Linked DNA regions of Synechococcus sp. PCC 7335. Each later gene encodes a partner of the first gene's protein in a complex. Links are inferred from orthologs where the notes say so. Each region holds a gene or a part of one and is shown on either strand. Other genes may lie near its edges. The genes, in order: secY and secA.

What was found.
Region 2: the proteins of secY (region 1) and secA are in contact, whole or in part, in a crystal structure (PDB 3DIN), measured with the Thermotoga maritima proteins. The link is inferred for Synechococcus sp. PCC 7335 from one-to-one orthologs. Residues at the interface, in WP_004081795.1 of Thermotoga maritima: Glu108, Gly109, Glu110, Glu111, Ala236, Glu237, Arg238, Arg239, Ile240, Thr241, Ile242, Gln243, Tyr244, Ala245, Arg246, Arg247, Val248, Thr249, Gly250, Arg251, Arg252, Val253, Tyr254, Gly256, Ala257, Ser258, Thr259, Tyr260, Leu261, Pro262; in WP_004082002.1 of Thermotoga maritima: Glu261, Ala262, Arg263, Lys300, Ala301, Arg302, Thr303, Ile304, Ile305, Leu323, Tyr324, Asp325, Pro326, Val329, Ser330, Tyr333, Ile336, Lys340, Phe345, Val349, Glu363, Phe364, Tyr374, Ser375, Gly376, Gly377, Glu393, Ile395, Thr482, Ser483.

Annotation. Positions count from the first base shown.
Region 1 is NZ_DS989904.1:583,691-590,583, reverse strand. The notes cover bases 1-2,950. They hold secY (preprotein translocase subunit SecY), read right to left. Parts: upstream 2,158-2,950; coding sequence 844-2,157; downstream 1-843. Other genes in these bases: rpsE (30S ribosomal protein S5), read right to left, coding at 2,864-2,950; rplO (50S ribosomal protein L15), read right to left, coding at 2,384-2,824; S7335_RS02665 (adenylate kinase), read right to left, coding at 290-844; infA (translation initiation factor IF-1), read right to left, coding at 1-97. In the rest of the region: more of rpsE, read right to left, coding at 2,951-3,400; rplR (50S ribosomal protein L18), read right to left, coding at 3,414-3,770; rplF (50S ribosomal protein L6), read right to left, coding at 3,860-4,396; rpsH (30S ribosomal protein S8), read right to left, coding at 4,439-4,840; rplE (50S ribosomal protein L5), read right to left, coding at 4,863-5,408; rplX (50S ribosomal protein L24), read right to left, coding at 5,583-5,936; rplN (50S ribosomal protein L14), read right to left, coding at 5,937-6,302; rpsQ (30S ribosomal protein S17), read right to left, coding at 6,337-6,585; rpmC (50S ribosomal protein L29), read right to left, coding at 6,592-6,843; rplP (50S ribosomal protein L16), read right to left, coding at 6,850-6,893. UniProt on the Escherichia coli protein: The central subunit of the protein translocation channel SecYEG. Consists of two halves formed by TMs 1-5 and 6-10.
Region 2 is NZ_DS989904.1:4,046,801-4,063,707, forward strand. What follows is about bases 6,451-9,747. They hold secA (preprotein translocase subunit SecA), read right to left. Parts: upstream 9,441-9,747; coding sequence 6,651-9,440; downstream 6,451-6,650. Other genes in these bases: S7335_RS17030 (glutathione S-transferase family protein), read left to right, coding at 6,451-6,617; S7335_RS17040 (hypothetical protein), read right to left, coding at 9,671-9,747. Also shown: S7335_RS17000 (hypothetical protein), read right to left, coding at 1-1,014; S7335_RS17005 (Crp/Fnr family transcriptional regulator), read left to right, coding at 1,653-2,342; S7335_RS17010 (DUF2232 domain-containing protein), read left to right, coding at 2,355-3,191; nicotinate mononucleotide-dependent phosphoribosyltransferase CobT, read left to right, coding at 3,193-4,290; S7335_RS17020 (hypothetical protein), read right to left, coding at 4,399-4,776; petE (plastocyanin), read left to right, coding at 5,159-5,566; more of S7335_RS17030, read left to right, coding at 5,958-6,450; more of S7335_RS17040, read right to left, coding at 9,748-10,216; S7335_RS17045 (GNAT family N-acetyltransferase), read left to right, coding at 10,521-11,003; S7335_RS17050 (hypothetical protein), read right to left, coding at 11,072-11,320; S7335_RS17055 (ferredoxin:protochlorophyllide reductase (ATP-dependent) subunit N), read left to right, coding at 11,637-12,923; bchB (ferredoxin:protochlorophyllide reductase (ATP-dependent) subunit B), read left to right, coding at 13,023-14,699; bchL (ferredoxin:protochlorophyllide reductase (ATP-dependent) iron-sulfur ATP-binding protein), read left to right, coding at 14,792-15,715; S7335_RS17070 (lysophospholipid acyltransferase family protein), read left to right, coding at 15,871-16,770; S7335_RS17075 (sulfite oxidase-like oxidoreductase), read left to right, coding at 16,843-16,907. UniProt on the Escherichia coli protein: Required for protein export, interacts with the SecYEG preprotein conducting channel.

The DNA.
Region 1 (6,893 bases):
AGACATTGAACCCATTATCTAAGTCGACTCGAAACATAGCGTTAGGCAACGATTCAGTAATCGTCCCTTCCATTTCAATTAGATCTTGTTTAGACAAACCAACAGTTCCTCAGTGAATGAATTGTCAGCATAAACTGACTATATTTATGCCACAAGCGTAGCAAATTCCAATAGAAACATAGAATACAACCTACAGAGTATGGCTAATATTTCTTCGCTAACCCCTTTCTTTCGAAGGCATTACTAGTTAGCTCCAGATATTAGTGAACTCTAAATGGTCAGCAGATGATCAGCTTTCTACGATCTTCGTTAGCTCATCAGTTACTAGACTTAGCTCCTGGTTCCCGTTAACTGACTGTAGTTGATTCCTACCGTCGTATAGCGCAATCAAGGGTTCGGTTTGCTCTCGATAAACTTCTAAACGATTTCGAATGACGTCTTCTTTATCGTCGACCCGCCCTCGGTCTAGCAAACGCTCCACAAGCACGTCGTCTGGGACTTCTAGATTGATAACAACATCACAGCTCTGACCAATTTCTTCTAGTAGCGCATTCAAAAATTCTGCCTGTTCCACATTGCGCGGAAAACCATCCAATAGCCAGCCGTTGGCTGTATCTTCTTTGCTCAAACGCTCTCGAATCAGGCCCAAGATCAAGTCGTCTGGTACTAATTCACCTGCTTTCATGAACCCTTCAGCCTTCAGCCCTAGGTCAGTTTTCTCCTTGACTGCGGCCCGCAAGATATCACCGGTTGATATGTGAGGAACGTCGTAACTTTGGCAAAGCATCTGTGCCTGAGTGCCTTTGCCGGCACCCGGTGGCCCTAAGAAAATTAAACGTGTCATTACTGCTTCACCATTCCTTCGTAACGCTGAGAAATCACATAGGTCTGAATTTGCTTAGCGGTGTCAATAGCCACGCCCACTAGAATCAACAAAGAAGTCGCACCAAACCCTTGAAATGTCTGTACCCTGGTTGCACTCTCAACTAAGCTCGGGACTACAGCCACGAGTCCTAAAAAGATTGCCCCCAAAAAAGTCAATCGATTCAAAACCTTACTAATGTAGTTAGTTGTTGCTCTGCCCGGCCGGATACCTGGAATGCTAGCGCCCATCTTCTTCAAGTTTCTAGACATATCTTCAGGATTGACTACCAAAGACGCATAGAAGTAGCTAAAGAAAACAATCATCACTAGATACACCAAGATGTATAGCGGAGAGGTGGCTCTAAAGTTAGCGTTCATGAATCTCGCAAACGCTTCACTTGGAATATATTGAACCAGTGAAATTGGAATAATCAGCATTGAAGAGGCAAAGATAATTGGCATAACCCCACCTTGGTTCAATCTTAGGGGCAAGTAATTGCTCTTCTCTAGGTATAGCTTTCGGCCTACCTGACGTCTGGCTGAAACGATAGGAATTCGACGCGTACCTTCTTGTACGAAAACGATGCCAATAATCGTTGCAATGAAAACTAAGAATAAGATGACAATGCCGCCGATTGTGGAGCGATCGCCAGTCTGGGCAAGATCTACCGTCTCGCCGAGTACCCGAGGTAGCGAAGAGACAATGTTCAAAAAGATCAGCAGTGAGGCACCGTTCCCTAGGCCACGTTCAGTAATCAGTTCACCTACCCACATGACGAACATCGAACCTGCTGTCAGGGCAATTACCGTCTCAATTACAAATGGCACGCCAAAGTCATAGGCAAAGTCCCTGAGCAGAAAACACGAAAGCATAGTGCTTTGCACAATGGTCCAGCCAAAGGCAACATAGCGTGTCACCTGCGAAATTTTTCTGCGGCCAGCTTCGCCTTCGTTTTTCTGTAGATCCTCAAGCGCCGGGATGGCTGCTGTTAGCAGCTGCATAATAATCGATGCGTTGATGAAGGGCAAAATCCCCAAGGCGAAAATACCCACCAGAGATAATCCACCGCCGCCAATGATATCTAGAAACCCCAGAACACCTCCGGCTCCGCCACCCTGAACAAAATTAGAGAATGCCGCTCGATCAATACCGGGCACTGGAATATAAATGCCTAGTCTAACTAGAACCAAAAGACCGATAGTAACGAGCAAACGACTGCGCAACCCTGCGGCTTGCGCCATTTGCAAAAACGTTTCTTGAGCGCTAGGCGACCTGCCTTGACTGACAACCATAGTTTTAAAGAGCGAAAGAAAGTAGCTGGAGATCGGTAAGAATGTGAGCTTGCGTATCTCTTATTTGAATCAACTGGTTAAAGCAACACGCGCTCAATAAAGTCTCTCTATATTTAGTATCTCTATCTAATAATAAAGGGAGCAGGGTGTAACAGCGAATAGATAGCCAGCATTTAAGCTAACTATTCACGCCGTCCGTTCCTACTCCCTCAAGGATTTTGGCGAGCTAAACAATCTCGCAGCTACCACCTGCAGCCTCAATCTTTGCCTTCGCAGACTTGGTGAAGGCGGCTGCTTTCACGTTCAGTGCGGTCGAAATCTCACCATCACCCAATACCTTTAGCGGCCCGTCATTAGAAGTAATGACGCCAGCTTCCATTAGAGACGCTAGGGTGACTTCACCTGTGGGCAAGTCAGCCAGTCCCTTCACGTTGATAATGGTGAACACATCCTGGTTCACAGTTGTAAAGTGTTTTAGCTTAGGAACTCGGCGATACAGTGGCATCTGACCACCTTCAAAGCCAGGTCGAGTACCGCTACCGGAACGAGACTTTTGGCCGCGCATCCCAAAACCACAGCTAGCTCCCTGGCCCGCCGAAATACCTCTTCCCTTGCGATTGCGGCGCTTTTTCGAGCCCGCTTTAGGCCTTGCATCATCTAGTCTCATTTCATAGTCTCCAGGTTAATGTCCGTTTGAGAAAGGCGGCTAGGCATATAGCTTTTCAACAGGAATTCCACGCTCTTCGGCAACACCGGATAGAGTTCTAAGGGAGCTGATAGCAGCGGCTGCGGCTCTAGCGTTGTTTAAAGGATTATCAGAGCCTAGTTGCTTGGCTAGAATATTGCGAACGCCTGCAAGTTCTAACACGATGCGGACGGCGCCACCGGCAATTACACCCGTACCTGGTGCTGCTGGGCGCATAAAAACGCGAGCTCCCCCAGCCCGACCCGTCATCGGATGAGGAATAGAGTAAGCCTTATTTAAGGGCACCTCTACCAAATGCTTTTTACCATCGGCAACGCCTTTTTTCACTGCGCCAATAACGTCGCTGGCTTTACCCACACCAACACCGACTTGACCTTTCTCATTGCCGACAACCACGATGGCTCGGAAGCTAAGTTTTTTACCACCTTTGACGACCTTCGTGACCCGCCTAATTTGAACGACGCGCTCTTTCCACTCAGAATCTTTCTCTCGGTTCTTATTTTTTTTGTTGCGACGATTGTCTCTGTTATCTGCCATGTTTTTAGCCTATTTAGAATTTCAGCCCTGCTTCACGGGCCGCATCAGCCAAAGCAGCCACTCGACCATGATAGAGCTTACCGCCTCGGTCAAAGACTACTTGAGAAATATCCTTAGCGATCGCCCGCTCTGCAATTAACTTGCCAACTGTACTTGCAGCGTCTTTGTTTGACCCAGAGGAGGTACCAGCATCTTTATCTAGAGTCGATGCTGATGCTAGTGTCTGATGCTCCGTATCATCAATGATCTGTGCGTAGATATGCTGATTGGATCGAAAGATAGCAAGTCTTGGACGCTCAGATGTTCCTTTTACCCGGCGACGAACGCGCGAGTGGCGACGGCGGGTAGATTCTCGACGTGTTGTTTTCATGGGATGGGTGCTTTATCTTTTAGCGACTACCTTTTGCCTGTACCGGGCTGCTGATTATCAAAATTTGTCTGTAATTTTTACTTACCAGGTTATTTACCAGCCTTGCCAGCTTTGCGCCTGATCTGTTCGCCTGCATATCGAACCCCTTTGCCTTTGTAGGGTTCGGGTGGACGTGCGGCACGCACTTTTGCTGCTGTATTCCCAACGATCTCCTTATCGATTCCAGTGACGGTAACGTTTGTGTTCTTCTCAACTGCAAACGTAATCCCGCTAGGTGGATCGAATTCAATCGGGTGGCTATAGCCAAGTGCCATTACTAGCTTCTGCCCTTGAAGGGAAGCTCTGTATCCTACCCCTTGAATCTCTAGCTTTTTCTCGTAGCCTTTTGAAACGCCTTCCACCATATTGGCAACCAAGGTACGAACTAAGCCATGCCGCTGTCTAGCGTTACGAGATTCGTTTACACGAGTGACCACCACCTCTTCGCCGGTTTGTTCAATCGCAATCTCAGGCGGAAACTCGCGAGAGAGCTCACCTTTAGAACCCTTAGCGGTTAACATCTGGCCGTCAATCGTGACTGTCACTCCTTTTGGGATTGGCACAGGTTGTTTGCCAATTCTAGACATTTCAATTCTCCTGTTTAGAGGGGTGCATGTGTGGGTAAAGAATTAATAGATATAGCAAAGAACTTCTCCACCAATCCCCTGGCGGCGGGCGTCGCGATCGGTCATGACGCCACTAGAGGTTGAGATGATAGCAATGCCAATGCCGCCAAGAACTCTAGGCAGTTCTTTTCGGTTAGAATATACTCGCAAACCGGGTTTGCTCACCCGTGAAAGCTTGGTAATAATAGGCTGACGAGTTTTACCTTTGTACTTCAAGGTAATAGTGATCTTGCGATCAATACCTTCGCCGCCATCTAGTGAGTCGGCAATGAAACCTTCTTCTTTCAGTACAGTGGCAATACTGCGAGTCATTTTGGTCGATGGAATATCGACAGTTTGATGCCGCGCAAGGGTAGCATTCCGAATGCGCGTCAGCATATCTGAAATCGTGTCGTTAGACGCCATAATCCTCTTTTTTGCTTCTGCTTCAGTTATCTCGGAAGGGCATGCCCAGTTCCTTGAGAAGGGCACGCCCTTCTTCATCGGAAGTCGCGGTAGTGACAATAGTGATGTCCATACCGCGAATCTGGTCAACGCTGTCGTAGTCAACCTCTGGGAAGATAAGCTGCTCTCGCAGACCCAGGGTGTAGTTGCCTCTGCCATCAAAGCTGCGAGGGCTAACGCCTCTAAAGTCTCTAATCCGTGGCAAAGTCAAATTGATCAATCGGTTGGTAAAGGCGTACATACGATCCGCGCGTAGGGTAACCTTGACGCCTACTGGCATGCCTTCGCGAATCTTAAAGCCAGCGATCGCTTTCTTTGCCCGCGTGACCACAGGACGCTGTCCAGTAATCACTGCTAGTTCATTAATAGACGACTCCAATGCTTTCGCATTTTGAGAGGCTTCGCCCAGACCACGGTTGACGGTGACTTTAGCAAGCTTAGGAACCTGATGGGGATTAGTGTATCCAAACTGCTCTTTCAGTTTGGGTACTGCTTTATCCAGATAGAGTGTTTTTAGTGAATCGGCCATTGTGTCCTTTTGAAAATGTGTCCCTGGGCTTGGTCAGGGCATCGAGCTGAGATGAGTTTGGAAAACGTGACGATTAAGTTGGCTCTAAAACTTTGGTGGGCAACTTTGGTAGGCGTTATTCAAGGCAGAATTGTTCAAAACAGTATTGCTGAACTTAGCTGCGTTGTTTCCTACCTAGTTTTCTAGAACCTCGCCTGTCTTTTTCAGTGTACGAACCTTCCGACCATCATCGTTGATAGTGTAGGCTACGCGGCTAGCTACCTTTTGCTTGGTGGAATACAGCATGACATTAGAGCTATGAATCGGAAACTCTTTAGTAAGAATTTGACCTGACTCACCTTCTGCTTGGGGCTTTACGTGCTTGGTACGCATATTGGCACCCTGTACGATCACCTGAGAAGTTTTGGCGTTGACAGCGACTACTTCGCCGACTTTACCTTTGTCTTTACCCGCAATTACTTGAACCGTATCACCGGTACGAACGTGCATCTTAAAACGCTTTCCGGCATTCTTATTTTTGATCACCATCTAAAGTACCTCCGGTGCTAGCGAGACAATTTTGGTAAAGCTTTTATCACGGAGTTCGCGAGCAACCGGACCAAACACGCGAGTTCCTCTGGGGTTACCGTCTTGGTTAATTAAAACAGCGGCATTGTCATCGAATCGAATGCTCATGCCGCTGGCCCGGCGAATACCTTTGCGGGTACGAACAACAACAGCCTTGACTACATCAGACTTCTTTACACCCATATTTGGCAGAGCGTCTTTGACCACCGCGACAATAATATCGCCTACGCCTGCGTACTGTTTACGACCGCCTAAAACGCGGATGCACATGAGCTTACGAGCGCCACTGTTGTCCGCCACGTTTAAAAAAGTTTCTTGCTGAATCATGGAATTATCCTCATTGCTTTGATTGAAGTTCTGCCTATAAATCAGAAGAACTGAGGATGTCAGCCACAACCCACCTTTTGTGGCGGCTCATGGGGCGAGTTTCGCTGATTTTGACGCGATCGCCTTCTTTACAGGTGTTGTTCTCATCGTGAGCCTTATAGCGCTGGGTCCGCACCATAATCTTGTCGTATTTTTTGTGCTGAACGCGGCTTTCTACCGCGACCACCACAGTCTTGTCCATTTTGTTACTGACTACTAAGCCAACTCTCTCTTTCGCTGCCATGATCTGCTATGCCTCTTCTACCATTTGAGCTGCTGCTTGTTCGGTTGCCGCAGAGCCTGTTAGCCGTCGTTCATTTTCGATGGTCATAAGCTGAGCCAGCTTTCGACGGTTGTGTTTAAACTGATGAAATCCAGTTTCTAGCTGACGCGTTGCCTTCTTAAATCGCAGGTCAAATAGCTCACGCTTAGTCTCCGCAATTGCAGCCGTAAGCTCTTCGTCACTCAGTGCTCGTAGTTCTTTAATCTTGATAAGTGCCACTTTTGCTTACCCCTCCTCACCTTCTTTAACAACGAACTTAGTCTTGAAGG
Region 2 (16,907 bases), 3.5 Mb from region 1 along the record:
GGTGGTGCTGTCTTCACCGATGAAAGTCGCCGATTCAGCTTCACCAACCTCGGATTCTAACCCGTCACCTTGGATTTCACGCGGCAGAATCTCATCGAGAGAAGCTACTGTATCTAGCTCATTTAGCTCTGCGTCACTTTCGACAATCGGTAGCACCGAAACATCGCCATGTGATGAAGCAGAATCAGAGACACTTGTTTGATCAAGCGTTTGTTCAAGTTGTGCAGTCAAATGATCAATCAGCGATCGCATGCTTTTCTTGCCCTGACGACCTAGACTATGAATACTTTCAATCCCTTCGTTGATAGAGGCTTGATATTTACTGATGTTGCTTTGGAGCGTTTCAAACGTCTGCTGCAAAGTCGAGTCGATATCGATCAGTAGCTGTTCAGATTTAGACTGAAGCTGCTGTATCTTTTCTAGCTGCTCGTGACTAGGTTGTAAATTTGATTGACCTGACTCTGTAGCTGCTGACGGCGCTGAGGCTACAGCCGTATGGTCCAAGTTAGTTTGAGTTAGCTGCTGCTTCACCAGCACAGACAAATTCTCTTGAAAACGTTCCGTCAGCACAACTAAAAACTGATTGAGCTGCGCTTCGTCTATCTGCGAGTGACTATCTTTGCTATGAGGATCATCAGCCTGCTCAGCCATACTTTGAGTAATATGCGATCGTTGTCTTTCTAATGCTTCCACTTCGTGACGTAAAGCCTCTTTAGCCGACTGCAAATTATCTATCTCTAGGCGCAGTGGTCGCAGTGCATTCGACTTCAAAAAAGTCATTTCGGTCCGTAGCGTCCGTAGTAAATCTTCAGTAGATTCGCCTGATTCTTGCCCTTCTGATGCTTCAAACAACTGGTCTAGTGACTTTAAATAGGTTTGTGCTTGCACTAAAACCTGTCGCTGTGACTCGACTTCACTAGCTTTTATCCATAGAGTTTTTGGCTTTTTCACCGCTAAAGCCTGCTCTATATCAGCAATCAGTGATTGAATTTGTTCCTTCTGAGAAGTCACCATGAATGCCTTGAATGTAGTCAAATAATTATGTGCTCGAAAGCTGCTAGCGTTAAGCAACAGCAAAAGCCTAGTATTAGGCTATGTATGGCTGCTATGTACGGCTATAGAGGGAACGGATTTAGTGAGCTTACAGAGCACCGTCATAAGATCATCAGAATTTTACCGCCTAAAGCCGGAATGTAAGTGCATAGGATGCAAACCCAAAACATAAGCGCTTAGGCCTAAGCGAGCTTCGTCCCCCAAAAATAGCTTTCTATAGAAATAGCTCTAGGCCAGCTCTGCCACATAGATTCTATATTTCTATATATAGAGATTGAGTCAACGAGTAGCCTTGATAGCAGCTCTAGAAACGCAAGCGAATGTCTCGAAAAATATACTATCTCTGTCGTTTTTGCAATGACCCCAAACAATAGAAGAGGATGCTATAAGTTATAAACCTTCCGTTAGGCCCTCGTGCTATTTAGGACTGTTCCGATACCAGGATCGATAGCTCTTTTGGACAGAACCCGTTCCTCTATCTCGTTCCTCTATGTAGACAGCACCGATGTAAGCCTTTAAAACTTTGCCTTTTTATTTTGATCGACTCTTATCGACTCTTAATTCTTGACTCTTAAATATATGCCATCTAGCAGCTGATTATGGACGGACACTCTCGCAATACCCGTGACCTTATCCGCATGACTCCTTTTTTTTGTGAGCTCGATCCAGTTTTAGCCGCAGAAGCTGCTGCTCAAGTAGTCACTCACCATCATCCTGCTAACCATGCGATTCTGCTAGAAGACGACTGGGGTAGTTCTGTCTACTTTGTTCTAGAAGGCTGGGCGAAGATACGGACTTATAATATAGATGGCAAAGAAGTCACGCTTAACATGTTAGGAAAGGGCGAAATGTTCGGCGAGATGGCTCCTTTAGAGGAAACCCCACGTTCTACTGACGTTATTTCTTTGACACCAACTGTCATCGGCAGTATGCCTGCGCCGCATTTCGTTAAACTAATCCGTACAGAGCCTATGGCTGGTCTGTATATAGCAAAGCTGATCGCTAAACGTCTAAGACAAGTCAATCGCCGTCTGCGCCTGCGCGAATCAGACAGTCAGTCTCGAGTTGCCGATGTCCTACTGTTCTTAGCCGAAGGTCAGGGGAAGGTCGCTGGTGAAGGGATGGTAATCCCTAAATTACCTCACAAAGAACTTGGTGGACTTAGCGGACTTGCCAGAGAAACGGTTACTAGAGCGCTGAGTAAGTTAGAGAAAAGAGGCATCATTCAGCGCGATCATAATATTCTTAAAATTACTGATATTGAAGCTCTTGAACAACTTCTGGTATAGCAATTCTCGCCTATGACCGAGCCCAACCACGACCCGATACCAGAGCAACTAAACGACGAGCCTTGGATATCCGATTCTTCATTACCTACCGCTCACGCTGCTGATCGCTACTCTGTTCAGTCCATCGATGCTGAGCGGAAAGTCGATACTGAAGGCACAGTCGATTCCTATAACTCTCCTCTGCTATCGACTATGCCTGCTCGTTCCTTACCGCCTTCACCTTTGCCTCTAGTCGAAACCGCCTTTCTAGCTAGCGCTGCTAGTCTTATGTGGCTAGTCAACGTATACTTTCCGCCCGGTCCACTACTACGAATACTCTTCCCGTTACCTATTACGCTGGTTTACTTGCGGTGGAATGCTCGTGCAGCTTGGATGGGAGCGACGGTATCAGGGTTGCTGCTTACCATCCTGTTAGGCCCTACTCGTAGTGTTTTGTTTGTGATGCCCTATGGCATCTTGGGTGTGCAGCTGGGGTATCTATGGCGTAGAAAAGCCGGATGGGGTATTTCTATTTTGACGGGAGGATTGCTAGTTACGTTTGGAACGTTTTTCCGAATTTGGCTGCTTTCTATCTTAGCGGGTGAAGATCTGTGGGGCTATCTAATTGCGCAGATCACTCAGTTTATAGATTGGAGCGTAAGATTGCTGACAAACTGGGGCTTGATCGGACTAGGAAGATTTGGACAGCCAGATATGGAAATCATCGCGATCGCCGCTGTCTCTATGACCGTTTTTGCTAGCGTTGTCTACCTATTTACCGTACATCTTGCTGCGTGGCTCATTCTAGAGCGTCTTGGTATTGTCATGTCAGAACCTCCAAACTGGGTACAGGTGCTCATAGACGAATAGGATGATCAGACTTTGTGCTGAGACCAGTCCAGGAGCGAGTTACCGATGGCTCAACCACTACCGAGGTAAAAAGCCCCTATTCGTTTGCGTTCTTAGCTTTACAGAAACTGCGCTTATTCCTGGCATTTCAGCTGCTGGGGACAGCCAACAAGATCGACTGGGCGTCGCCGCCGCCGACGCTAACTACTTGCTCGCAGGAACCTCTCTCGTTCCTTTATCGGCTGGAATTTCTCCTGCTGTGATTACCAGGTCTATCTTGTGTGGACAGACTATTGACTGTCAGCTAATTAGCACTGGGCTGCCAAAAGCGCTTAGCGTTCCTCATCTATCGCTACCTCAAACCATTGCCAAACCTATTCAAACAGGGCAGGCGATGACGATTGCCGAAGCGAATATGCTTTTTCGCCTAGGTCGAGATCTAGGCTGCCAGCTAGCTGATCAGCTAGCTAAGCAATGTCAAGCTAGCTACTTGGTTATTGGAGAATGTGTGGTCGGTGGCACGACGACTGCACAGGCCATCCTCACTGGCCTAGGCTATACCGTAATTAACCAGATGAGTAGCAGTTTGCGACTAGGCAATCACTTGAAAAAGCAAACCTTAGTCAAACAGGGACTAGCTAATTGGAAAACCCGTTGGAACCAGCCACAGGAGGCGTCAGCGATAGGGTTAGTCGCAGCTGTAGGCGATCCGATGCAGATTGTGGCAACAGGAATAGCACTATCGGCCAGTCAATCGTGCGGAGTACTTTTGGCAGGTGGCTCACAGATGCTAGCGGTCTATAGTCTGTGTAAGGCACTAGCGCAAGAGAAAAGAATTGTCTGGCAGCCTGAGCAAGTAGTCGTAGGCACGACCCGCTGGGTAATAGAAGATAATAGTGCAGATACAGTGGCGATCGCGCACCAAGTAGGCGCTACCTATCTAGCCAGTGAAATCACCTTTAGTCAATCGCCCTATATGCAGTTGCGAGCTTATGAGCAAGGATTTGTAAAAGAGGGAGTGGGAGCTGGAGGATGCGTGATCGCCGCACACCTTTATGGTCAATGGACGCGATCACAGATTCGTCATGCCGTTGAAGCTCAGCTCCGGCTATCTATCTGAGGGTATCTTGAGGCCTTCAAAGCTAATTAAACGTAGGTAGCCCATTTTGGACTTGGCACTATCTTCTAAGCAGCGCTTATAGAGAGAAGCTTTCAAAAGCGAAGCCTTCTAATAAGAGCGGTAAGCCATAATCTGCTCCTCCAAAGCCGCTATACGGTTGTATGCAGCGGTCAGCTGAGCTGTCAACCGCTGAATTTGGATCTCTGGCGATAGCGTTCTTGTGGTACTTGACGACTCTCCTTCTAAATAAGGATCATCGCTCAATACATCTTTATGCATCATTGCTGGGTTAGGAGAGCGACGCATAGCCGTTGGTGATAGATTAACCGCGTTAGCATCTGACAAAATCTCTCTAGTCGTCGAACGACCGTACCCATTGGTGATGCTAGCATCTACCTTCTCAGTCAACTGCGCTATCAAGCCATGGAGCGAGTCAACTTTGTCACTCAGCTCAATTACCTGCTTTTCTAAAACATCCATAGCCATAAAGACAGTTGTGTTATTGAATTTTTCAATCCTATTAATAAGTGCAGTAACCGGCCCCCGAAATCACTAGATGATTTAACCTTTGCTATAAAAAATTTACAAATCCTCAGAATTCGAAAATTAAATTTCAATCTTTATCCGATGCGAACTGTTAAGTAGTTGTTCCTCAGGACTGTCTTTAACTCAAGTCATAGGGACTTTGGTAGAAGTATGATAGCTCTAGTAGTTGTGAGTACCTGGCATCTATGTACTTTACAGAACTGTTATATAACGTAGGTGTTCAAATCCGAACCTCTACAAAGCGTCAAAATGCCCACTAGGCGATCTATAATTCTCAGCAAGTGTAAAGAAAGTACACGCACGTTTTAGTCCTAGAGGTCCTATGAAATTTTTAGCAAAAGCATTCCGCAGCTTAGGTACTACCCTAATGATGGCTGCTCTGATTATTAGCAGTTGCGCGGTGCTTGCGACGCCAGCTCTTGCCGCTGACCAAACCGTCAAAATGGGTTCAGACGGTGGGTTACTTGTTTTTGAACCAGCAACTGTCACCGTTTCCAAAGGAGATACCGTCACTTGGGAAAATAACAAGATGGCACCCCACAACGTTATCTTTGATCCAAACAACATTCCTGGTGGTAAGGAAGTAGCTGATAAACTGACTAATAAACAGCTGACTTTTGCACCTGGCGAGTCTTACTCTAGTACTTTTGATGTGGAGCCTGGCGAGTACACTTACTACTGTGCGCCTCACCGGGGTGCTGGTATGGTTGGCAAGGTAATTGTTAAATAATCTTTGATCGGCTAACTTTTGAGAACAATTTATTACTAAGAGCTCTGTTAGAGATATCTAATGGAGCTCCTTTGTTTAAGACTCAATGACTTTTCGCCATTGAGTCTTTCGATTATTGAAAGACGTCTATGCTCACTGCTTAGTCAGCAGTTGATACTTACTTTTGATGTTTAGTTCATAAGGTAAGCTTTTGGCTAACTGAGCTTTTGATAAAGCTAGTATCAGGTAGCAACTTTGCTAAAGCGTTCGTTTGTTATGTCCATAGCTGTTGGATGATAGATGTATACTTAGCAAGCTGTGCTACTAGCTATGCATAAGTTTCGTTCGTCCCAACTTTTATTCCAACTAACACGTAGATGTATCTATATAGACACAGTACATAAAACTGGATATGAAACTGGTTATTGGAAATAAGAATTACTCTTCTTGGTCTTTACGGGCGTGGATGCTACTGGCCAAATTTGATCTTCAGTTCGAAGAGATTCAAGAATCTCTCGAACGTGAAAACTCACACGGAACCCTCACAGAACGACTAAAGCAGTACTCGCCTACTGGTCGTGTGCCTGTTTTGATCGACCAGAAAACAACAGTATGGGACTCGCTGGCGATCTGTGAGTATATTTCTGAAAAGTATCTCTCAGGCGAAGGTTGGCCAGCTGATGAATCTCTAAGAGCTGAAGCGAGAGCTGTCTGCGCTGAAATGCATTCTGGGTTTATGGGTCTGCGTAGCGAGCTACCGATGAACTGTAGAGCGAGCCGACGGATTAATCCTTCAGCTACAGCTTATCAAGACATCGCTAGAATCGATGCTATTTGGTCAGGCTGTATGGCTCGAAATCCTGACACTTGGCTATTTGAAAGATTCTCTATAGCCGATTGCTTTTATGCGCCCGTAGTCATGCGCTTCAAGACCTACAGCATTGTTCTATCAGAATTAGCCACACGATATCAGAACTTCTTTTTGGAAGATTTCACGCTAAAGAAGTGGGTTGATGCAGGTAAAGTGGAAACTGAAGTACTTCTAGAAGAGGAAGTTGGAGAGCCTTGCTGATACACAAATAAGTACGCAAGAGTGCCATCGCCTCTAGACCATTTCAGATTGCTTAGCTGCAGGTTGAGGCTGGGGTTGGAATTGGAAGAGTGTATACACAACGTTGCGGCGGATACCTGTCATCATTTCTAAGAAAACTTCGTAGCCTTCGCTCTTGTATTCAATCAAGGGATCTTTTTGACCATAACCACGCAGGCCAACGGTCTCCCGTAGGGCGTCCATCTGCTGCAAATGCTCACGCCAGAGTGTATCGATCTGCTGAAGAATAAAGAATCGCTCGGCTTCCCTCATCAGACCAGGCTTGATCATATCAACCTGAGCTTCTTTGAGGTCATAGGCGATGCGAACCTGCTCCGCTAAGAAAGTTTTCATCTCGCCCATGGATAGATTCTCTAGCTGGTCTGGGGTCAAATCAGAGAGCAGGTAGACAAACTCTTGTACTTTGCTAACAACGCTAGCTAAATCCCATTCTTCTGAAGGAAGTTCTGGATTAACGTAGGCTTCGACGATGTCGTCCATGGTCTGCACGGCATAGCCTAAGACAAGTTCTTTAAGCGCTTGACCCTCCAATACGCGATGGCGCTCAGCGTAGATAGCACGGCGCTGATTGTTCATCACCTCATCGTATTCGAAGACCTGCTTACGGATGTCATAGTAGTAGGTTTCAACTTTCTTCTGGGCGCCTTCTAGTGAACGAGTAAGCATCCCGGATTCAATTGGCATGTCTTCTTCTACGCGGAAAGCATTCATTAGGCCTGCAACGCGATCGCCTCCAAAAATCCGCAGTAAATTATCTTCTAGACTCAAGAAGAACTTAGTCGAACCAGGATCGCCTTGACGACCTGCGCGGCCTCTAAGCTGGTTATCCACCCGCCTAGATTCATGGCGCTCCGTGCCAATCACATGTAGACCACCTAACTGAATTACCTCGTCATGCGCAGCTGAGGTGATTGCTTCGTAAGCTTCTAGAACCTGGTTATGAACATCGCGTAGCTTCTGGATCACGGGTTCGTCAGAAGGTGCTTTCTCTGCGGCTACCGCGATCTTATCTTCTGCGGCTAGTTCCGATAGGCTTTGCGCCCCGTATGTCTTGACTGCAAAATCGACGGCTTCTTTTAGGTTGTTCTTGATCTCAGGTGAGAGATCGGTTGGAAAGATCTGCGGAGCAACTTTCCAGGTTTTGACCTTCTTCTTATCGGCAAATCCAGCTTTCTGACGACTGTTCTTAGCCGCAGATACCTGCGCCACACCAAACTTATCGTCGTCTTCATGCTTAACTAGCCTTGGCATAAAGTACTCGCGTACTTTTAGCCGCGCCATATAGTCGGCGTTACCTCCTAGGATAATATCCGTACCGCGCCCTGCCATGTTGGTTGCGATCGTGACTGAGCCACTGCGACCTGCTTGGGCCACAATCTCTGACTCGCGTTCTACATTTTCTGGCTTGGCATTGAGGAGGTTATGAGGAACTTTGAGATCACTGAGTAGTGCAGAGAGGACCTCGGATTTTTCGACGCTAGTCGTACCCACAAGGACAGGCCGACCCGTTTCATGCATCTCAGCGCATTCTTGGGCGATCGCATTCCACTTCGCATTTTCAGTCTTATAAACCACATCGGGCAGATCACGGCGTTGGGAAGGGCGATTCGTAGGAATGATCGTAACTTCTAGCTTATAGATCTTTTCAAACTCAGCTTCCTCTGTCTTTGCAGTTCCAGTCATTCCAGAAAGCTTTGGGTACAGCAAAAAGAAATTCTGATAGGTGATAGACGCAAGTGTCTGAGTCTCAGGCTGGATCTCGACGTGTTCTTTGGCCTCAATTGCCTGATGCAAGCCGTCACTCCAGCGACGACCAGCCATCACACGGCCAGTAAATTCGTCGACAATCACAATTTCGCCGTTGCGCACGATGTAATTGACATCCTTGGTAAATAGCTCTTTCGCCTTAATTGCGTTGAAGATATAGTGCGCCCAAGGGTCCTTAGGATCGAACAAATCAGTTACATTGAGCAGACTCTCTGCTTTTTCAAAGCCTTCGTCCGTTAGCAGCACATTACGAGCTTTCTCGTCGACTTCGTAATCAACCTCATCTCCTTCTAGCTGAGCAGCAACTTCAGCCGCCTTCGTGTACTTTTCACCCGGACGTTCTACCTGCCCCGAGATAATCAACGGCGTCCTGGCCTCATCAATTAAGATAGAGTCAACTTCATCAATCACGCAAAAGTTGAAAGGACGCTGAACGACGTCTGTCATTTGCGTTGCCATATTATCGCGCAGATAGTCGAAGCCAAACTCGCTGTTAGTGCCGTAGGTGATATCGCAAGCGTAGTTCTTTTTGCGCTCTTTTGGACTCATGCCCTGCTGGATCAAACCCACACTTAGCCCTAGAAATCGGTGAACTTGGCCCATCCATTCCGCATCGCGGCGCGCTAAGTAGTCATTGACCGTTACGATGTGAACGCCTTTTCCTGAAATTGCGTTTAGATAGGCTGGTAAGGTCGAAACAAGCGTCTTGCCTTCACCTGTTTTCATCTCAGCAATTTGACCATCGTGTAGCACCATGCCACCCAATAGCTGTACGTCGTAATGACGCATACCTAAAACTCGTTTTGCGGCTTCTCTAACAACAGCAAAAGCCTCTGTTAGAATGTCGTCTATCTCTTCGCCGTTCTCTAAACGCTGCCTAAACTCAGCTGTTTTACCAGCTAGCTCATTGTCAGAAAGTGCCTGCACTTCCTCCTCAAGCAGGTTCACCTCTTTAATATCGGGCTGATATCTTTTGAGCTTACGAGTATTCGGATCGCCTAGAAGTCTTTTTAGCATGTCGGGCTGGAGAAACGACGAGCGAGGCAAGTATAGGTCAGCCCCGGAATATTAATTCTACCTAATCTTATGGGGATAGCTGACCTGTAGGGAAGGGCCGAGCAGGTCGGGTTTCCCTACAGAGAAGTCTCATGTTCAGAGATGTTACCGCTTTAAAGATGTCACTGCAGATTGAACAATACGTGTCGAGATCTCGATTCCATCTGGATTCTCAGCCTTATCGTCTCGATCTATCTATTCGGGTTCGAGATGATGTCTCGGTAGTTTTGGGTGGTAGCTGAGAGGTGGCAGCTTGTGCAAGTAAGTAAGTTGAGCGGCTGAGGAAGGTTGACTTGAGGATGAAGCGCTTGGAAGTAGTCCGAGTTAAAGAGTCTAAAGGGAGTTGGAGCGCTGCTTTTGTGAGGACGTGAGTAAGCTTGGAGGTAGTTGATGATTAGCTGCTTTTCAAAAGCGGTGATGTCACTAAGCGTCAGGCCGTAGTGTTCAGAGTCGACAACGAGGTGCTGCCAGGTCTGCGTAGGGAGAACAGCTGGCGGTAGAGCAACGTGACAGGTAGCGCATTCGTTGAGATAGATGCGGTAGCTAGCTTCGAGCCGAGAATTAATGGGATCAACCATGCCATAGGAAGTATTGGCAGTTGTGAGGGTGTTGGTGGTACTTGCAGCGCGACCTGTATCAATCGCAGTGGCCATACCACTTCCTAGCAAGACGCTGATTGCAAATGCTAGGAAGCTTGCAATCAGCATCGAGAGTTGAACTGGCCGAATAGGTTGCATAGAAAGCTCAGCTAGGATAAGCAGTTAAATGAAGTTATCTGATGGATTTTGTCCAAGATATGGCAGCTATAGCTGTTGCAGAGCTGCTGGAGGCACTATCAGATGTTATAACCTTGTGCTGTAGAGAGGCACTCTAACTATGCCGGTGTTCTGATTCCATCAGCAGTTTATACAGCTACAAAACAGCTACAGAACGTAAGTCATGAAAGCATCACTTTAGACTCAGTTAGTCCGAGACAGATTAGTAAGTGCGCATCTATATTGAAGAGTGAATTGTGTAAACAATTGTATTTTGGTGAGGTCTATGGACGGTCGGAATATTCAGTTTCGCTATATGCAAACGTTCTCGCCCTGTGAGCTTGAGCAGGTATGTGATTTGTTTGAGCGAGCTGCATTTTGGGCTAAGACAAGAAAACCAGAAGAGATGGCCGTCGCGATCGCGCATAGCCATCCAGTCGTGATAGCATGGGCCAGCGAGCACCTGATAGGATTCGCTAGAGCAACATCAGACGGCGTATTTAGAGCTACCATCTGGGACGTTGTCATGCATCCTAACTATCAAGGGGCTGGGCTAGGTCGCAGATTAGTAGAGACTTTAATTGCCCATCCCCATATGAACAAAGTAGAGCGCACCTATCTGATGACTACCTATCAGCAGCGCTTTTATGAACGAATTGGGTTTGAGCAGAACACCACCACTACAATGGTTCTACACAACCAATCAATCGGCCTGCTACAGCCAACAGAAATACAGCGAGCTGAGAAGGCTGAAACTGTAGATGCGTAGTGGGCATTTAGCGCTCTTAGAGGAAGAGAATAAAGGAGTCAGCTAGCGTTCAGTACCTGTAGTTTCTACTATCTAGCTTCTTCTGCCTCGATCTTTGTCCGAGATTCTCCCCAATAGGCGCTGTAAGTCCATTCTTCTTTAGCGCCTTTGTCTACGGTCTTCCATCGGTAGATGACCCCTTGATTGGGGTTGACGCCGACTTCTAAAAGTTTGGCACCCATGTAGTATTCAGTTTGCTTGAGAGTGCGGCTGCGGAAAAACTCGCTCTCTCGCTTAGAAATCATTTTAGTGATGTGGGCTTGAGTCGGCTTGGCCATGATTCCGAATATCTATACTTTTGTCAGCAATTTGAATTGCTCTCTATATTAGGCCGTTATGCTCTATGCCTCGTCATTTGAAGCCGATACTTTCATCAAACGATGCGTTAGGTAAACATTGATGGCTGAATGTAAATAAAGCCTGCTGACTACTGAGCTCGGCTCAGTCAGGTCTCTATACTGAACTCTCAGCTCGTTTTGTTGCTTTGGATTTTTTTGACCTGTTCAAACTAAGAACAAGGTTGAGGCAAGTAAAGCGGCTGACACCTGAACCATATCTACACAACTGTTGATAAGAAAGAGCGAAGAACTAAGTATGGCGCTACAGGCTTGCACAGATCATCCTAGTGAAACAGTCAGCTCTGATATACCTGTTCTCAAAGAACGTGGTCAGCGAGAAGTATTTTGCGGGCTAACAGGTATCGTTTGGTTGCACAGAAAGATGCAGGATGCCTTTTTCTTAGTGGTCGGCTCTCGAACCTGTGCCCACCTGATTCAATCGGCGGCGGGGGTCATGATCTTTGCGGAACCTCGATTTGGCACAGCAATTTTAGGCGAGCGCGATCTAGCAGGGCTTGCTGATGCGAATGAAGAGCTAGAGCGGGTTGTTGAAGAGCTACTAGTCCGTCGGCCCGATATTAATACTCTGTTTTTGGTCGGCTCTTGCCCTTCTGAGGTGATTAAGCTGGATCTTGCTAAGGCTGCGGAGAAGCTAAACCATCGGCATTTTCCGAAGACTAGAGTGCTGAACTACTCTGGTAGTGGCATTGAGACAACCTTTACTCAGGGAGAGGATGCGTGCCTAGGTTCGATGGTCCCGGTATTACCTAGCAAAGAAACCGACGAGCCAGCGCTGATGGTAGTCGGTAGCTTAGCTGATGTCGTAGAAGATCAGTTTCAGAGATTGTTCAACCAGATGGGTATTGGTCCTGTCTCTTTCTTTCCGCCGCGCCGCGCCGCAGACTTGCCCAGTGTTGGCAAAGGAACGAAGCTATTAGTCGCTCAGCCATTTTTGAGTGAGACTGTACGGCTTTTAATCGCTCGCGGCGCAAAGCTGCTACCTTCACCCTATCCGTTTGGCATCGAAGGAACGACAGCTTGGCTGAAGACAGCGGCAGAAGCCTGGGAGGTGGATAGTGAGAAGTTTGAAGCAGTGATCGCGCCTGCAGTCGCTAGAGCTAATACCGGTTTAGAGCGCTATCGCCAAGAATTAAGCGGACGCAAGGCTTTCCTCTTTCCCGACTCTCAGCTAGAAATTCCGCTTGCTCGCTTCCTTTCTCGTGAATGTGGCATGGAGCTAGTAGAGGTAGGTACACCCTACATTGACCGTCTCCTGATGGATCATGAGATTGCTCTTTTACCCCAGGGTACGGCGCTTTCCGAAGGACAGGACGTAGAAAAGCAGTTAGATCGCTGTCGGAGTGCCCGCCCAGATATCACAGTCTGTGGTTTGGGCCTAGCTAATCCGCTAGAAGCCGAGGGGATGGCGACGAAGTGGTCAATTGAGCTGGTGTTCTCACCGCTACATGGCTATGACCAAGCGGCAGATCTAGCGGAATTGTTTACGCGATCGCTAGAAAGACGGAAGCGACTGACGGTTTGATATTGCTGAGCTAACGCCTACAGCTCACTGCTATAAAAGACGCCCTGCGAGCGACTTCGCTCAGCCAACATTATCTCTCTTAACTTCATCTCTTAACCTATGGAATTGACTCTGTGGACTTATGAAGGCCCTCCCCATGTCGGGGCCATGCGCGTAGCCACCTCGATGGAAGGCGTGCATTATGTGCTCCATGCGCCTCAAGGTGATACCTACGCCGATCTGTTGTTCACCATGATTGAGCGCCGCGATCAGCGCCCGCCCGTCACCTATACCACTTTCCAAGCAAGAGACTTAGGCGGCGACACTGCTGAAATGGTGAAAACCTCTGTACGCGATGCCTATAATCGCTTTTCACCGCAGGTAATGCTGGTGGGCGAAAGCTGCACAGCAGAGCTGATTCAAGATCAGCCCGGTTCGCTAGCTGAGAGTATGAATCTACCGATTCCGGTGGTGAGCTTGGAGCTGCCTGCTTACTCTAAAAAGGAAAACTGGGGGGCAAGCGAGACACTCTACCACTTAGTTAGGAAGCTATTGCTCTCTAAAGCACTGCCGGCGGGTACACAGCGACCTGAAAGAGATCTGGCCATTCGGCCCAAGGCAAATATCATCGGTCCGACCGCACTAGGTTTCCGCTGTCGTGACGACATTCAAGAAGTGCTAAAGCTGCTAGGGGAGATTGGCGTAGATGCCAATGTGATTGCGCCTTTGGGAGCAACGCCCGAGGACCTGATGCGGATTCCAGATGCAGACTTCAATATTTGTCTATATCCAGAAATCGCGCAGACTACCTGTGATTGGCTAAAGCGCAACTTTGCCCAGCCGATTGTGAAGACGGTGCCGATTGGCGTGGGGGCAACTCGCGACTTCGTCGCTGAGATTGGCGAGGTGGCCGGAATCGATGTTAGCCAAGTGCTTAATCGCTCTAGATCGGAGACTTTGGGCAACTGGAATGTCTCGCGGGTGGCGTCTTCTGCGATTCCAGGTGCATCGCGGATGCCTTGGTACTCTCGCTCGGTGGACTCGACTTACTTAACCGGTAAACGAGTGTTTATCTTTGGAGATGCGACTCATGCGATCGCGGCTGCTAGAATCGCGACAGAAGAACTCGGTTTCACATTAGTTGGCATCGGTACCTACAGCCGCAAGTTTGCTCGCCAGGTGCGTGAAGTCGCTAAGCAGCACGGCGTTGAAGCAGTGATTAGTGACGACTATCTAGCGGTTGAAACAGCGGTAGCTGAGGCTGCCCCTGAGCTGGTTTTAGGGACTCAAATGGAGCGTCATATTGCGAAGCGATTAGGAATTCCCTGCGCGGTCATCTCTACGCCGATCCATGTCCAAGATGTGCCCGCTCGCTACTCTCCTCAGATGGGTTGGGAAGGGGCAAATGTCATCTTCGATGACTGGGTGCATCCACTGATGATGGGCCTAGAAGAGCATCTAATTGGGATGTTTCGTGAGGACTTTGAATTTGCAGAAGGCCATATGAGCCATTTACATACAGCACCCCCTCAAGAGGGGAACGTTGACGGTGTAGCAGCACCTACAGATGAGCCTGTTGCTAGCAATGACGCTAAGCACAAATCCATGGCCGCAGCCCCAGATGCAGACGTAGACAGTATGGGCTGGAGCCCAGATGGTCTAGCTGAGCTAAAGAAGATTCCGTTCTTTGTCCGGGGGAAAGTAAAGCGGAATACTGAGAAATTTGCGAGCGATCGTGGTATTACTTCCATTACCGTAGACACCCTCTACGAAGCCAAAGCCGCGATTGGTAAATAAGGTACGCCTGAGGATGTCCTTATAGGCACCAGACCTTTCAAGCGCTCGAAGAAAAATCATTAAACGTCAAATAAAAAATAGGAGACCCTACTGTGGTAGTTTCAAACGACCTTCGACCTAACGTTGCCAACAAAGCTGTCGTTAATAAAGGTGCAGACGGCGAAGGCAGTGTCCAGGTCCATCAAGATGAGTCGATGAAGATTGACTCCGGGGCGTTGGTCATTGCTGTGTACGGTAAAGGTGGCATCGGTAAGTCAACCACTTCTTCCAACCTATCAGCGGCTTTCTCTCGGTTGGGTAAAAGAGTCTTACAAATCGGCTGCGATCCCAAGCACGACAGCACATTTACCCTAACCAAGAAGATGGTGCCTACAGTCATTGATGTGTTGGAGTCGGTAGATTTTCACTCCGAAGAGCTGCAGACCAACGACTTTATGTTTGAAGGCTATAACGGCGTCATGTGCATCGAGTCTGGCGGTCCTCCAGCAGGAACCGGCTGTGGTGGCTATGTAACTGGACAGACAGTGAAGCTATTAAAAGAGCATCATCTATTTGAAGATACCGATGTGGTGATCTTCGATGTGTTGGGTGATGTTGTGTGTGGCGGCTTCGCGGCTCCTTTACAACATGCTCACTACTGTTTGATTGTGACCGCTAATGACTTTGACTCGATCTTTGCAATGAATCGGATTGTGGCAGCGATTCAGGCAAAAGCGAAAAACTACAAGGTGAGACTAGGTGGCATTATTGCTAACCGTAGTGAAGGAACTGATCAAATTGATAAGTTCAACGAGCGTGTCGGCCTGAAAACGTTGGCACATTTCAAGACTGTGGACGCAATTCGCCGTAGTCGATTGAAGAAATGCACCGTGTTTGAAATGGACGAGGAGCCGGAAGTCTTGGAAGTCCAGCAAGAATACCTGAAGCTAGCGAAAGGAATGATTGAAGATGCTAAGCCACTAGAGGTGAACCCGCTAAAAGATAGAGACATCTTCGATCTGTTAGGGTTTGAATAATCGGGTTTAAACAGCCTGAATTTGATCAGACTGATTTGACTAGACTGAGACTCGCGCCAAGGTCTAAAAGGTAGTTCATCGTTTGATAACTACGGAACATGACATACAAAGGGTTTGTTGGCAAAGCTAACAGACCCTTTACTCTTGAAAGCTATATGAATCTTGCTGCTCTATCTTCGCTTTTGACTGCGATACAGACTGCAAATGAAGGGCTGCTGGCTCAGCCTTCGCAGTCGCCTCTAGATGGCTGGTCTCTAGAAGATCGCGATCCGGCCGCATTACAGAGAGTGATGCAGTCAATGGAATGGTTCTACAAACATTACTTCAAGGTGGAAACAGACGGCTGGGAACAGATTCCAACCAATGAAGCCGTAATATTTGTGGGCTCTCATAATGGTGGACTGCCGGCGCCGGATCTGCACATGATGCTGTATGACTGGTGTTGTCGGTTCGGCGTTGAAAAACCGCTTTATGGCTTAATGAGCCCGAAGATATGGGATGTCTTTCCTTCTGTAGCCAAATTAGCGACACGGGTAGGCGCAGTGCAGGCGCATCCAAAAATGGCGATCGCAGCTCTCAACAGAGGAGCGAATATCGTCGTATATCCAGGCGGTATGCAGGACGTATTTCGCCCTTACTGGCAACGACACCAGATCTATTTTCATCAGCGCAAAGGATTCATCAAGCTAGCAATCAAAAAAGGTGTTCCTATCGTGCCGCTGATTTCTTGTGGGGCGCATTCTACATTTGTTGTATTAACCGATATTTATCCAAAGATGAAGATGTTACACAAACTAGGGATGCCGTGGGCTTTTGGGGTCGATCCAGGAGTTTTCCCAATCTACCTAGGATTGCCTTGGGGTTTGTCGTTCGGACCGCTACCCCACATCCCACTTCCTACAAAAATCCATACGCGCGTTTGTGAGCCGATTCGATTTGATCGCTATGGTAGTAAGGCCCTTAAAGATAGTCGCTATATCGATGAATGTTTTGAGATAGTGAAAAGGCAAATGCAAAGGGCGCTTGATCAGTTAGTGCGCGATTACAGCGACTAACCTAGGGGATGCTCTAGCTAAGCGGATAAGCTATGGCACTACAATAGAAGCAATCTCTATCGCTTCTACGACATGAAATTCTTTGAAAAACCCAGTACGGATTTAGCAGACCGTGTTCCGCCGGGCCAGCATTTGGC